One region of the Streptomyces sp. NPDC085866 genome, then DNA from elsewhere that is predicted to be linked to it. Evidence: riboswitches for the same ligand, from Rfam matches in the RefSeq annotation. Region 1 holds a riboswitch; the other holds the start of a gene.
The links. Region 1 has a riboswitch for cyclic di-AMP ahead of ACIF83_RS25835 (transglycosylase SLT domain-containing protein). Riboswitches for the same ligand answer to the same signal wherever they lie in the genome.
Positions count from the first base shown of each region.

Region 1 (6,953 bases):
GGCCCCTCCTGGAGGGCCTCGGCAGCACGGGGCTCGCGGTGTGCGGGCAGGGCGCGCAGGTCTACGACGCCGGCGCCGACCGTCTGCTGTGGTCGGTCCGGCTGGACCGGGAACTGGCCGAGACCGCGCTCGGCAAGATCGAGGCCGAGGTGGGGCAGGTCTACGCGGCCGTCGACCAGGACGGTGTGGAAGGGCTCACCCTGATCGAACCCGGGTATCTGATGCCGCACCCGACCCTGCCCGCCGTGCAGGTCGGCCGCCGCGACGACCTGTGGTGCGAGCCCATCAGCAAGGTGCTGCTGCGCCACCACACGCTGTCCGACGACGAGTTGGCGGCGATCGCTCGCTCGGCGGTGGGCTCGCTGGCGACGGTCACGATGTCGGGGCCCGGGACCGTGGAACTGCAGCCGTGCGGGGTCACCAAGGCGACGGGGCTGGCGCTGGCCGCCGAGTACCTGGGGATCGCCGCCGACCGGGCGCTCGCCTTCGGCGACATGCCCAACGACATCCCCATGTTCGACTGGGCCGGACGGGGTGTCGCCATGGCCAACGCCCACCCCGAACTCAAGGCCGTCGCCGATGAGATCACCACGTCGAACGAGGACGACGGCATCGCCGTCGTCCTCGAAAGACTGTTCCCGACCGACTGACCGGGATATCAGTAGTGGCCCGCCGTGGGCGCCGGTCAGTAGGCGCCGAAGACGTTGTCGATCGACCCGTAGCGCGCGGCCGCGTAGTTGCAGGCGGCCGTGATGTTCGCGACCGGGTCGTAGATGTCGTAGGACGTTCCGGCCACGTGGTACGCGTTGAACGTCGGGTCGATGACCTGGAGCAGGCCCTTGGACGGGATGCCCTTGGCCGCGTTGGAGTCCCAGAGGTTGATGGCCGCCGGGTTGCCCGACGACTCGCGGATGACGTTGCGGTAGATGCCGTTGTACGTCCCCGGGATGCCCTTCTGAGCCATGATCGCGAGCGACTCACGGATCCAGCCGTCGAGGTTGTTCGGGTACCCGGCGAGCGTGGTGGACGCCGTGGCGGCCGTGGGGGTGGCGGCGGAGGCGCTGGTCGCGCCGATGAGCGGAAGGGCGAGCACGGCGGCGCCGGTGCCGATGACGGCGAACTTGCGGACGAGGCGGTTGGTGCGGGTGCGGCGGGGCTGAGCGGCAACAGGCATGGGGACGTTCCTCTCCGTCGCCTGCGAGGTGAGCTGTCGGGTTCGGGCGGGGAGGTGCCCGGCCGTTCCTCTGGGGGGAGGCACGACTTCACCCCTAGCCGTCCCGGCGCGACGTGCGTCGTCCGGTCAGGCGGCTTACCTGGGTCCCCCGCTCCTGCCGTACGAATGAGTTCGTCGATGGGTGGTGTCAGACGCGGCAGGATTCGGCGTTCGTCTGACTGGCCCGGAAGCTATGCGACAGCACATGTCAGGAACAAGTACTGGATTCACCCAAAGAGGCATTTGACCTTGATCTGTTCCGAATGGGGCACTTGATCCTTTGCGGTTGCCAACGCTCAACTGGCCAATGCGGCAAGGGGAGAACGGGGGTGGTGCCGAGTGGCCGATTCATGGGCGCGCGTGACCCAATTCACGAAATGGCAAAGAGTATCAAATCAGACATGGGGGATTCGGGAGATTCGCCGGGTGTGGCGCAAAAGGAGTACCTCGCCCGCCGCGCGGTTCGCGACAAATCGGGCGAGATCCTGTTAAGTCGTTGTGTACCCACACTTATCAGATGATCAAAAACATACCGGCCGTGATCCGATACCGCCCGGGCTGGACCGGTGGGCGCTATCGGTGATCGAAACAGGACCGGATACGCTGACTTGAGTGATGGCAACGACCTATCGACAAACCGTGTAATCGCCAGCAGACACCAGCAGACAGGAGACCCCTCGTGACCGTCGTCGGGCCGTTCGGGCTGAGCGTGCGGGACCAGGCTCTGGAAGCCGATGTCCAGGCCGGATTGGCGGCTGTCGAGGAAGGCTTGCTCGAAGCCACCAAGAGCGAGGTCCCGTTCATCACGGAGGCCGCGCAGCACCTCGTACGGGCCGGTGGGAAGCGGTTCAGGCCGCTGCTCGTGATGCTCGCGGCGCAGTTCGGCGATCCGTACGCGCCGGGCGTCGTGCCGTCGGCCGTCGTCGTGGAGCTGACCCACCTCGCCACGCTGTACCACGACGACGTCATGGACGAGGCGTCCGTGCGGCGCGGCGTGGACAGCGCCAACACCCGCTGGGGCAACTCGGTCGCGGTCCTCACCGGCGACTTCCTCTTCGCCCGCGCCTCCCAGATCCTCGCCGACCTCGGCCCCGAGGCGGTCCGGGTCCAGGCCCTCGCGTTCGAGCGGCTGGTCACCGGGCAGATCCTGGAGACCGCGGGCCCCTCGGACGGCCGTGACCCGGTCGACCACTACCTGGACGTGCTCGGCGGCAAGACGGGCTCCCTGGTGGCCGTGTCGTGCCGGTTCGGCGCGATGATGTCCGGCGCCGACGAGACGGTCGTCGACGTCCTCACCCAGTACGGCGAACGGCTCGGAGTCGCCTTCCAGCTCGCGGACGACGTCCTGGACATCGCCTCCGACTCGCACGAGTCCGGCAAGACCCCGGGCACCGACCTGCGTGAGGGCATCCCGACGCTGCCCGTGCTCCGGCTGCGCGAGCGGGCCGCCCGCCTCGGCCTGGCCGAGGACATCGCGCTGTGCGAGCTGCTGGACTCCGACCTCAGCGACGACGCCCGGCACGCCGAGGCGCTGACCGCGCTGCGCGCGCACCCCGCGCTGGAGCAGGCCCGCCGGGACACCGTCCGGTACGCGGAGGAGGCGCGGGCGGCGCTGGCCCCGCTGCCGGACTGCGACGCCAAGGCGGCGCTGCTCGAGCTGTGCGACGCGGTGGTGCACCGGGCCGGCTGACCCGTCGCGCACCTGGCTCGACGGCGGTGTCTCCCGCACGACCCCTACGGGTCGGGGGAGGCACCGCCCTCGTGTGTCATACCGCAGGCGTACACGGAGTTGGCTCCGTGGTCTGACGCTTCCTCACGGCCGATTTGGTCAGATGGAAACCACGGAAATCACCACTCCTCACCGATTCGGGTGAGAATGGCGGCTCAGGTGGACCAGTGTGGGGACAGCCGCCGCCGACGACGGAGGTAAGGCACAGATGGCACCGTACGAATCCGACGAGGCAATGGGCGCCGGGCAGGGCGAGGACCTGCCCAACGGGCGCCGCAAAGCCGCCCGGTACGTGGTCCCGGTCGCGGTGGTGGGGGTGGCGGCGGCCACGATCGGGCTGGTCCCGGCTCTCGCCGACTCCGGTTCCCCCGATCTGCCGAAGATCACCGCGCAGCAGCTCATCGAGAAGATCGCCAAGTCGGACGTGCAGCAGCTGTCCGGCACGGTGAAGGTCAGCACCGACCTCGGCCTGCCGAACCTCGGCGGCCTGGAGAGCAGCCTGGCGTCCGGGGCGGCCCGGGGCGGCGACGGCTCCTCCGCCGACCCGAAGTCCAAGCTCACCGAGCTGGTCTCCGGGACGCACACCCTGCGTGTGGCGACCGACGGCCCGGACCGGCAGAAGCTGTCGCTGCTGGAGAGCGGTGCCGAGTACAGCCTCATCCACGAAGGCAAGGACGTCTGGGGCTACGACAGCAAGAGCAACGAGGTCTTCCACGGCACCGCCGCCGACTCCGGCAAGGGGCACCGGGCCGAGCCGCCGGCCACGCCCAAGGACTTCGCCGACGAGGCCCTGAAGTCGGTCGACGACACCACGTCCGTGACCGTCGACGGCACCGCGCAGGTCGCCGGACGCGATGCCTACAAGCTGGTGATCAAGCCCAAGCAGTCCGGCACCACGGTCGGCGCGATCAGCATCGCCGTGGACGCGAAGACGGGTATGCCGCTCAAGTTCACGCTCACCCCGAAGAGCGGCGGCGCCGCCGTGCTCGACGCGGGCTTCACCCAGGTCTCCTTCGCCAAGCCGGCCCCCTCCACCTTCGACTTCACCCCGCCCAAGGGCGCGAAGGTCACCGAGGAGAAGAAGGAGTCCAAGGCACCCGAGCACGCCCCGAAGTCCGGTGAGGACTTCGCCCAGGGCCTGAAGGGGGCCAACGTGCTGGGCAAGGGCTGGACGTCCGTCGCCACCTTCGACACCGGCGCCAAGGGCGGCATGCCGTCCGGCTCCGAGGGCGGCGCCTTCGGCGGCTTCCTCGGCTCGCTCGGCGACCATGTCTCCGGGAAGTTCGGCAAGGGCACGGTCTTCTCCACCCGCCTGGTCAACGCCCTGATCACCGACGACGGCAAGGTGTACGCCGGAGCGGTCACCAAGGACACGCTGGTCAAGGCGGCCAACGAAGGGAAGTAACCCTTCCGGGGTACGGGACACGACGAATCGAGGGAGCCGATGGACGAACCGTCCGCCACGGAGCAGGACTCGGGGGACGCGCCGGCGCACGTCATCGCGACGCGCGGCCTCACCAAGCGCTACCGCGGCGGACAGCTCGCCGTCGACGGTCTCGACCTGACCGTCCCGGCGGGCAGCGTCTTCGGCTTCCTCGGCCCCAACGGCTCGGGCAAGACCACCACCATCCGCATGCTGATGGGCCTGATCGAGCCGACCTCGGGCACGGCCCGCGTCCTGGGCCGCCCCATGCCCCGCGCCGGCCGAGCCGTCCTCCCGCAGGTCGGCGCGCTGATCGAGGGCCCCGCCCTGTACGGCTTCCTCTCCGGCCGGGACAACCTGCTGCGCTACGACGCCGCCGACCCCACCGCCGACCCGCGCACCCGGCGGACCCGTGTCGCGGGCGCCCTGGACCGGGTGGGCCTCACGGCCGCCGCGGGCAAGAAGGCCAGGGCGTACTCGCTCGGCATGAAGCAGCGCCTGGGCCTGGCCGCGGCCCTGCTCCAGCCGCGCAAGCTGCTCGTCCTGGACGAGCCCACCAACGGCCTCGACCCGCAGGGCATGCGGGAAATCCGCGCCCTGATCCGGGAGTTGGCGTCCGACGGCACGACCGTCTTCCTCTCCTCCCACCTCCTCGACGAGATCGAGCAGGTGTGCACGCACGCGGCGGTGATGGCACAGGGGCGCCTGATCACGCAGGGCGCGGTGGCCGACCTGGCGGCCGGGGCGCGCGGCCGGCTGGTGGTGACCACACCGGACGCCGGCGAGGCGGCCCGGCTGCTGAAGGAGCAGGGCGTCGGGGACGTCACCGTGGACGGCGACCGGGTGACCGGCGAGCCGCCCGAGCGGGACCTCGCCGAGGTCAACGCCGCACTGGTCACGGCGGGCGTCCGGGTCCGGGGCTTCACACTCGAACGGGCCTCCTTGGAGGACGCGTTCGTGGCACTGACGGGAGAGGGATTCGATGTCGCGGGCTGAGGCCGAGGCACTCCAGGCACCGGCCGCCGCGGCCGGCCCCGGCCGCCCGAACCCCCTGTGGACCTTCGGGCTGCTGCGCAGCGAGCTGGTCACCACCGTCCGCCGCTGGCGCACTCTCGCGCTGCTCGGGGTGCTGGCGGCGGTGCCGGTGCTGGTCGGGATCGCGGTGCGGATCGAGACGCGAGGCGGCTCGACGGCGGGCCCGGGCGGCGGCAACGGGCCGGCGTTCATCGCGCAGATCACCAACAACGGCCTGTTCCTGGTGTTCACGGCACTGGCCGCGACCCTGCCGTTCTTCCTGCCGATGGCGGTCGGCGTGATCGCGGGCGACGCGATAGCCGGCGAGGCGGGCGGCGGCACCCTGCGCTATCTGCTGGTCGCCCCGGCCGGCCGCACCCGACTGCTGCTCACCAAGTACACGACGGTCATGGCCTTCTGTGTGCTGGCCACCCTGGTCGTGGCCGTCTCCGCACTGATCGTCGGCGCGCTGCTGTTCCCGCTCGGTGACCTCACCACCATCTCCGGCACCCGGATCGGCTTCGCCGAGGGCCTCGGCCGGGCGCTGCTGATAGCCCTGGTCGTGGCCGCCTCGCTGGTCGGCGTCGCAGCCCTCGGCCTGTTCGTGTCGACGCTGACCAGCAGTGGCATCGCGGCGATGGCGACCACCGTGGGCCTGCTCATCACGGTCCAGATCCTCGATCAGATACCTCAGCTGCACGCGCTGCAGCCGTACTTCTTCTCCCACTACTGGCTGTCCTTCGCCGACCTGATGCGCGACCCCGTCTACTGGGACGACCTGGTCAGGAACCTCGGCCTCCAGGCGCTGTACGCGGCCGTGTTCGGCTCGGCGGCCTGGGCACGGTTCACGACGAAGGACATCAACACGTAGGCGCAGTGAGCCGCGCGGGACGGCTCAGGCGTCCTGGTGCGGGAAGCGGGCGAGGGGCGCCTCCTGCGCGAAGAACGTCTTGGCGCGCGTCAGCGCGTCGGTGTCCTTCCGTACGTCCCCGGGCGCGCTGCCGTTGCCGAGCAGCACCCCGCCGAAGTGCATCTTCAGATACGCGGCCGAGTTGTTGAGGGTGCCGACGAGGGGTTCGGCGACCGACGGCTCCAGGTCGGCGAGCGCCGCGACACCCCACAGCGTGCGCCCGGCCATGGCCGCCCTGAAGTCGATGCCCGGGGTGCGCAGCCAGCCCGACCAGTAGTCCAGGTACCGCTTGGTGAGACCGGAGACCGAGTACCAGTACAGCGGCGAGGCGATCACGATGTCCGTGGCCGCGAGCGTGGCGTCCAGCAGCAGGCCGGTCTCGGTGTCCGCGGGCGGTCGTACGTGGTCGCTGTCGTGCCGCACGTCCACGAAGTCGGGCAGCGGGTGCTCGGCCAGGCGGATCCACCGCTGCTCGACGTCTCCGGGCAGCTGCGCGGCGGCCTCGCGGGCCAGCAGTTCGGTGTTGCCGTCGAGGCGGGCACTGCCCAGGACGAACAGGAAGCGGCGGCTCATGGGTCCCCCAAAGCGAGATGTCAATCCGCGAATACCAGCGCCTGCATTATATGCATGCGCAAGCAGTCGGCTTCAAGGGGCGTCAGGGCTG
Region 1 covers NZ_JBITSQ010000010.1:132,212-139,164, forward strand. The annotation lists gene ACIF83_RS25830 (HAD family hydrolase) at 1-650, shown strand, start outside; gene ACIF83_RS25835 (transglycosylase SLT domain-containing protein) at 686-1,174, opposite strand; cyclic di-AMP (ydaO/yuaA leader) riboswitch at 1,178-1,393, opposite strand; gene ACIF83_RS25840 (polyprenyl synthetase family protein) at 1,893-2,903, shown strand; gene ACIF83_RS25845 (outer membrane lipoprotein carrier protein LolA) at 3,151-4,347, shown strand; gene ACIF83_RS25850 (ABC transporter ATP-binding protein) at 4,387-5,361, shown strand; gene ACIF83_RS25855 (ABC transporter permease) at 5,348-6,250, shown strand; gene ACIF83_RS25860 (flavodoxin family protein) at 6,275-6,862, opposite strand.

Region 2 (6,953 bases), on a different contig from region 1:
TCGGCGAGCTTCGGGGCCAACGCGCAGGCGATGGCGGCCGGACTCGCCGTGCTGTCGGTGTTGGAGGACGAGCAGATCGTCGCCGGGGTGCGCACCACGGGCGACCTGCTGAAGTCCCGGCTCACCGCACTGATCGACAAGTACGAGTTGCTCGCCGACGTGCGCGGCCGGGGCCTGATGATCGGCATCGAGTTCGGGAAGCCCAGCTCGCTGAAGCTGCGCGGCCGCTGGACCATGCTCCAGGCCGCACGCAAGGGCCTGTTCGCGCAGATGGTGGTCGTACCGCTGCTGCAGCGGCACCGGATCCTCACCCAGGTCTCCGGCGACCACCTGGAGGTCATCAAGCTCATCCCGCCGCTGGTCGTCGACGAGGCCGACGTGGACCGGTTCGTGGACGCCTTCACTACGGTGATGGACGACGCGCACAGCGGCAGCGGCCTGATGTGGGACTTCGGCAAGACCCTGATCAAGCAGGCGGTGGCCAACCGCTGAGCCCCGGCTTTTGCCTCTGAGGCAAGGAATTTGCCGCAGAGGCAATGATCCGGCTGAATGGAGGCATGAACGCCTCAGAAGCCGCGCCACCGGCGGGCCAGGGCGACGACCTGCCCGCCGTGGCGCCGCAGCTGCGTGCCTTGCGCCGGCGCAGCGGCCTCACCCTGGAGGCCGCGGCCCGGTCCGCCGGGCTCTCGCCGGCCCATCTGTCCCGGCTGGAGACCGGGCAGCGCCAGCCCTCGCTGCCGATGCTGCTCGCGCTCGCCCGTATCTACGGTACGACCGTCTCGGAGCTGCTCGGCGAGACGGTCGCCGACCGGGACGCCGTCGTGCGCGCCGCCGACATGGAGCCGACCCATGCGGGCGGCTGGACCTACTTCCAGGCCGGAGCCCCGGGGCGCGGCATGCAGGCGCTGCGCGTCCGGGTGCCGTACGGCGCCCAGGGCGACATCGTGCGCGTCCACCCCGGCGAGGAGTGGCTCCATGTCCTCAAGGGGCGGCTCAGGCTGCGCCTGGGGGACACCGTGCACCTGCTGACGCCCGGTGACAGCGCGCACTTCGACTCGCTCACCCCGCACCGCCTCGCCGCCGAGGACCACGACGGCGTGGAGCTGCTGTTCGTCCACACCCTGCTGCAGAGTCCCACGGCCACGCTGTGCCTGGGCCCGCTGACTGGAGAGCTGCCATGAGCAACTTCGAGGAGAGGTTCCCCCGCTCGCTGTGGGTCCGGCTGATCATCTACATCGCCGTCGGCCACCTGTTCGCGGCGTTCCTCTATCTGCTGTTCGAGCTGGGCGGCAAGGGCTGACCGCCGTCAGTCCAGCAGGCGCTCCCGCAGCCGCTCCCGGGTCTCGGGGGTGAGCCCCAGACCCTGCGCGAAGTAGGCGTCGGTGCCGCCCCACGTCTCCTCGATGCTCGCGAAGGCCGCCTGGAGATACTCGGCGCGGGCGTCGAAGAGCGGGCTGAGCAGCTCCATCACCTCGGGCGTGTACGCGGTGTCCGCGCTGCCGTTGCGACGGACCTTGTAGCGCCGGTGCTTGGCGTTGGACTCCAGGTAGTCGGCGATGACGGCATCGCGCTCCACGCCCACGGCCAGGAGTGTGACGGCTATGGAGATGCCCGCGCGGTCCTTGCCCGCAGCGCAGTGCATCAGCGCGGGCACGCTGTCCTCGGCGATGGCGTGCAGCACCCGGGAGTGCTCGGCGGTGCGCTCCTTGACGATCGTCCGGTACGAGGCGACCATCCGGGCCGCCGCCTTGCCGTCCGCGAGGATGCCGCGCAGCTGCTCGATGCCGCCGTCGCGGACCATCTGCCAGAACTCGGCACCGTCCGCCGGGTCGCTCAGCGGCAGGTTCACGTTCCGCACGCCGGGCAGCTCGACGTCCGGACCCTCCAGCTTCTGGTCGGCGGCGTTGCGGAAGTCGAAGATCGTGTGCAGGCCCAGGGACGCTAGGAAGGCCGCGTCCTCTTCGGTGGCGTGCGCGAGATGGCCGCTGCGGAACAGCGCTCCGGGGCGCACCCGCCGTCCGTCCACGGTCGGCAGTCCGCCCACATCGCGGAAATTGCGCACTCCGGCCAGCTCGGGCTCGGTCGAGGGGACCTGCTGCGTCACGGGGGCTCCTCCCGGTCGGCCCCGCCGGCGCGGCTCGTCGACGGGCACTCCGTCGACGATACGACATCGATTTCCTCGGGCAATGAGTTGTCCACAGGCGTTGCCACCAGGGGCTGCGGGGCCTAATGATGTTCGCACTTGAGCGGATCTGTTGGCACCTGTGAGGTCTCGATGGTGGACATCGCCGAAGACGGTCGTACATGGCTCCTGTCGGGCCCCGGCAGCAGCTATGCGCTGCATCTCACCGATGCGGACGAACTGCTGCACCTGCACTGGGGGCCACGGATCGCGATCGCCGACGCCGAGGCCCTGGCGGTGAGCCCGCTGCCCGCCTACTGGCCCTTCGAGTCCCCGCTCGACGGCCGCGAGGAGTACCCCGTCGAGGGCGGCCCCCGCTTCGTCCGTCCGGCCCTGTCCGTGCGCACCGAGGAGCGGCGCGGCACCGAGTGGCGCTTCGTGTCGTTCGACACCGAGGGCGGCAACGACGGTGACGGGCTGCGGCTGCGCTTCGACGACGACGGGCTGGCCGTCACCCTGCACTACCGGATGCGCGGGGACGTCGTGGAGCGCTGGGTGACCGTGGAGAACGGCTCGCACGCGCGCGTGGAACTGCTGCGCGCAGACGCCGCCGCCTGGACCCTGCCCGACCGCGAGGGCTGGCGGCTGTCCCAGCTGCACGGCCGCTGGGCCGCCGAGTCGCTGCTGACCACCGCCCCCCTCACCTACGGCGAGAAGACCATCGGCAGCCGCCGCGGCCACACCGGCCACCAGCACCTGCCCTGGGTCGCGCTGGACACCGACGCGACCGAGGAACGCGGCGAGGTCTACGGCTGCGCGCTCGGCTGGTCCGGCTCCTGGCGGATCGCCGTCGCCCAACTCCCGGACGCACGCGTGCAGGTCACCGGTGGCGCCGGATACGACGACTCGGGCCTGCTGCTGCTCCAGCCAGGCGAGTCGTACACCACCCCCGTCTTCGCCGGCCTGTGGAGCGACGGCGGCTTCGGCGGGGCCAGCCGCACCTGGCACGCCTACCAGCGGGCGTACGTCGTCCCGGGCGCGGAGCAGGACCGGCCGGTGCTGTTCAACTCCTGGGAGGCGACCAACTTCGACATCTCCGAGGAGCAGCAGGCCGCCCTCGCCCGGCGGGCCGCCGAGATCGGCGTCGAGCTGTTCGTCGTGGACGACGGCTGGTTCGGTGCCCGCACCAGTGACCGGGCCGGCCTCGGCGACTGGACGCCCGACCCCGACCGCTTCCCGCACGGCCTCAAGCCCCTCGCCGACCAGGTGCACGACCTCGGCATGCAGTTCGGCATCTGGGTCGAGCCCGAGATGGTCAACCCCGACAGCGACCTCTACCGTGCTCACCCCGACTGGGTGCAGTACCAGCCGGGACGCAAGCGGACGGAACTGCGCAACCAGCTCGTTCTCAACCTCGCCCGCGAGGACGTCCAGGAGTATCTCTGGGAGCAGCTGGACGCCCTCCTGTCGAGCGCCCCGGTCGACTACGTGAAGTGGGACTTCAATCGCTGCTTCACCGACGCCGGCTGGCCCGGGGAGCCGTACCCGCAGCGCCTGTGGGTGGACCATGTCCGCGCTCTGTACGCCCTGCTGGACCGGCTGCGAGCCGCCCATCCCTCGGTCGCGTTCGAGTCCTGCTCGGGCGGCGGCGGGCGGATCGACCTCGGCGTGATGAGCCGCACCGACCAGGTGTGGACCTCCGACAACACCGACCCGCTCGACCGGCTCGCCATCCAGCACGGCTTCAGCCAAATCCATCCGGCGCGGGTCATGGCCGCATGGGTCACCGACAGCCCGAACACCCAGCTCAACGGGCGGGAGAGCTCGCTGCGGTTCCGTTTCGTCAGCTCGATGGCCGGGGTCCTCGGCGTCGGCGGCGACCTCACCGAGTGGACCGGGGAGGAGCTGGCCGAAGCCCGTCGCTGGGTGGACCTCTACAAGGAGATCCGACCGGTCGTCCAGCGCGGCGACCAGTACCGGCTGCGGCCCCCGACGGGCGGTCTGAGTGCTGTCCAGTACGTCCTCGGGGACGAGACCGTGGTCCTCGCCTGCCTCCAGGCGCAGCACTACGGCGAGCCGGTGCCGGCGCTGCGGCTGCGCGGACTCGACCCGACGGCATCGTACAAATGCCTCGAAACGGGCGAAGAGCATCGAGGGGCCGTCCTGCTGCACCACGGGCTGCGCGCCGGGCTGAAGGGTGACCTGGATGCGACGGTTCTCCGACTGCGCCGCATCTGAGCCATCTGCCCGAATTGGCGCCTTCGTTCCAACTCGCTCTGGGGCAAGGGGGCGTGGGGAGTCGGTGCGTGAGGAGCGTCATATTCGTGACCGTGCGTCGCGCGTCATGTCCACGTAATCCCCATAAAGGCGAAGGAAATTGAAAAGGGGAAGGATTCGGGAATTCACGCAGAGTGACCGGGAATTCCCGAATTCGATCACTTGGAACATCCACGCCGGGAACCGGCTGCTTGTCCGGTTGCGTCTTGCTCGCTTACGTTCGCCACCAATCCGGACGGAACGCCGAATCCTGCCGCCGCCCGGAGTCCCCACACACTTCACCCGTGTTCGGCAGGAGCGGGGGACCCGCCAGGTACGACTGCCTGTCCCGGTCTCCGGGACAGGCTGGGGTGCAGCCGCGCACCGCGCGGCCGGGCAGCTCCAGCCCGAACCCGTCAGCTCACCTCGCAGGCGCCGGAGAGGAATGCGCCATGCCCGCGAAGGGTAAGCACCGCCGCCCCAAGACCCCGCGTTTCAGCCGCTCGATCGCCGTCGCCGGAACCGGTGGTGCCGCGCTGGCCCTGCCACTCCTCGGGGCCACCGGAGCGCACGCCGCCACCACGCAACCCGTTTCCGGAAAGGCCGTGCAGTCCCTTCCGGTCGTGGAAAAGACGGCCGTGAAGAAGGCGGCCGTGCAGCGGAATTCGGGTGTGCGCACCTACACGGTGCAGTCCGGCGACTGGCTTGCGAAGATCGCCGACGCGCAGCACGTCAGCGGCGGCTGGCAGCGGCTCTACGACGACAACCGGCAGGCCGTCGGCCAGGACCCCTCGCTGATCCACCCGGGTCTGAAGCTGTCGCTCGGCGCGAAGACCGCCCGGACGCACACCGAGCCCTCCGCCCCGGCGCCGGCATCCCCGTCCCGGTCCGGCCAGGCCTCCGGTGCCGCCACCGCACCCTCCGCACCCTCCGCCCCCTCCGTGCCCTCCACCGGCTACACCCTCCCGGTCGCCGGCGCCACCATCGGCACCGGCTACCACGTGGCCGGCAGCATGTGGTCCAGCGGCTACCACACCGGCGTCGACTTCGTCGTGCCGACCGGTACCTCGCTCAAGGCCGTCGCCGCCGGCACCGTCGTCTCCGCCGGGTGGGGCGGCGCCTACGGCAACCAGGTCGTCATCAAGCTGAACGACGGCTACTACGCCCAGTACGGTCACCTCTCGCGGCTCTCCGTCTCGGCCGGCCAGACCGTGACCGCGGGCCAGCAGATCGGCCTCTCCGGCGCGACCGGCAACGTGACCGGTCCGCACCTGCACTTCGAGATCCGCACCACGCCGAACTACGGCTCGGACATCGACCCGGTCGGCTACCTCCGCTCGCACGGCGTCGCCGTCTGAGGCTCCCGCTCCGTGGGACGCGTTCTCGAGAATCACCTGCCCTGACAGGCCGCAGAAGGCCGGACCCCGATCCCGGGGTCCGGCCTTCTGCGTGTGCGCACCGTCAACGCGCCTGACCGTGGCGTTATTCCTGGATTGGCACATCATTTAAGGGTGTCTCATCTCACCGTTCGTCAACCCCTGCCTACGGTCGCGTAGGTCACATCCGAAGGTGAATCATGGTCCGACGTGGCAGACGATTCGAAGAATGACAACAGATCAGTGATCGGGTCGTACGTGGCGGTGGGGGACAGCTTCACCGAGGGCGTGGGCGACCCCGGCCCCGACGGGGCGTTCGTGGGCTGGGCCGACCGGTTCGCGGTACTGCTCGCGGACCGGCGTCCCGAGGGCGACTTCGCGTACACCAACCTGGCCGTGCGCGGAAAGCTGCTCGACCAGATCATGGCGGACCAGCTCCCGAAGGCCGTCGAACTCGCCCCGGACCTGGTGTCCTTCTGCGCGGGCGGCAACGACATCATCCGGCCCGGCACCGACCCGGACGAGGTGGCCGAGCGCTTCGAGCGGGCCGTGTCCCAGCTCACCGAGGCCGTGGGCACCGTGCTCGTGACGACCGGCTTCGACACCCGTGGCGTCCCGCTGCTCAAGCATCTGCGCGGCAAGATCGCCACCTACAACGGGCACGTCCGCGCCATCGCCGACCGGTACGGGTGCCCCGTGCTCGACCTGTGGTCCCTGAAGTCCGTCCAGGACCGCAGGGCGTGGGACGACGACCGGCTCCACCTCTCACCCGAGGGACACACGCGCGTGGCGCTGCGCGCCGGCCAGGCCCTCGGCCTGCAGATCCCGGCCGACCCGGAGCAGCCCTGGCCGCCGCTCCCGCCCAGGGGCACCCTGGAGGTCCGCCGCGACGACGTCCACTGGGCCCGCGAGTACCTCGTCCCGTGGATCGGCCGCCGGCTGCGCGGCGAGTCCTCCGGGGACCATGTGACGGCGAAGGGCACCCTGTCGCCGGACGACATCAAGATGCGGATCGCGTCGGTGGCGTGACGGCCGCCGTCCGTGCCCCGCGCCGCGAACCCGGCGGTGCGGGGCACATCCGTACCACCGCACCGACCGGACGCTCACCGCGCCCGCTCGGCCAACGCCTCCCGGCTCAGCCCGAGTTCCCGGGCCAGGGCCTCGTCCGCCCACTGCCGCGCCCGGGACCGCGGCACCGA
Region 2 covers NZ_JBITSQ010000003.1:446,161-453,113, reverse strand. The annotation lists gene ACIF83_RS08860 (aspartate aminotransferase family protein) at 1-492, shown strand, start outside; gene ACIF83_RS08855 (helix-turn-helix domain-containing protein) at 558-1,181, shown strand; gene ACIF83_RS08850 (DUF6126 family protein) at 1,178-1,300, shown strand; gene ACIF83_RS08845 (tyrosine-protein phosphatase) at 1,307-2,104, opposite strand; gene ACIF83_RS08840 (alpha-galactosidase) at 2,276-4,360, shown strand; cyclic di-AMP (ydaO/yuaA leader) riboswitch at 4,664-4,826, shown strand; gene ACIF83_RS08835 (peptidoglycan DD-metalloendopeptidase family protein) at 4,831-5,736, shown strand; gene ACIF83_RS08830 (SGNH/GDSL hydrolase family protein) at 5,998-6,783, shown strand; gene ACIF83_RS08825 (TetR/AcrR family transcriptional regulator) at 6,858-6,953, opposite strand, start outside.
Region 2: it holds a riboswitch for cyclic di-AMP, as region 1 does, so the genes downstream of both, ACIF83_RS08835 (peptidoglycan DD-metalloendopeptidase family protein) here and ACIF83_RS25835 (transglycosylase SLT domain-containing protein) in region 1, are expected to answer to the same signal.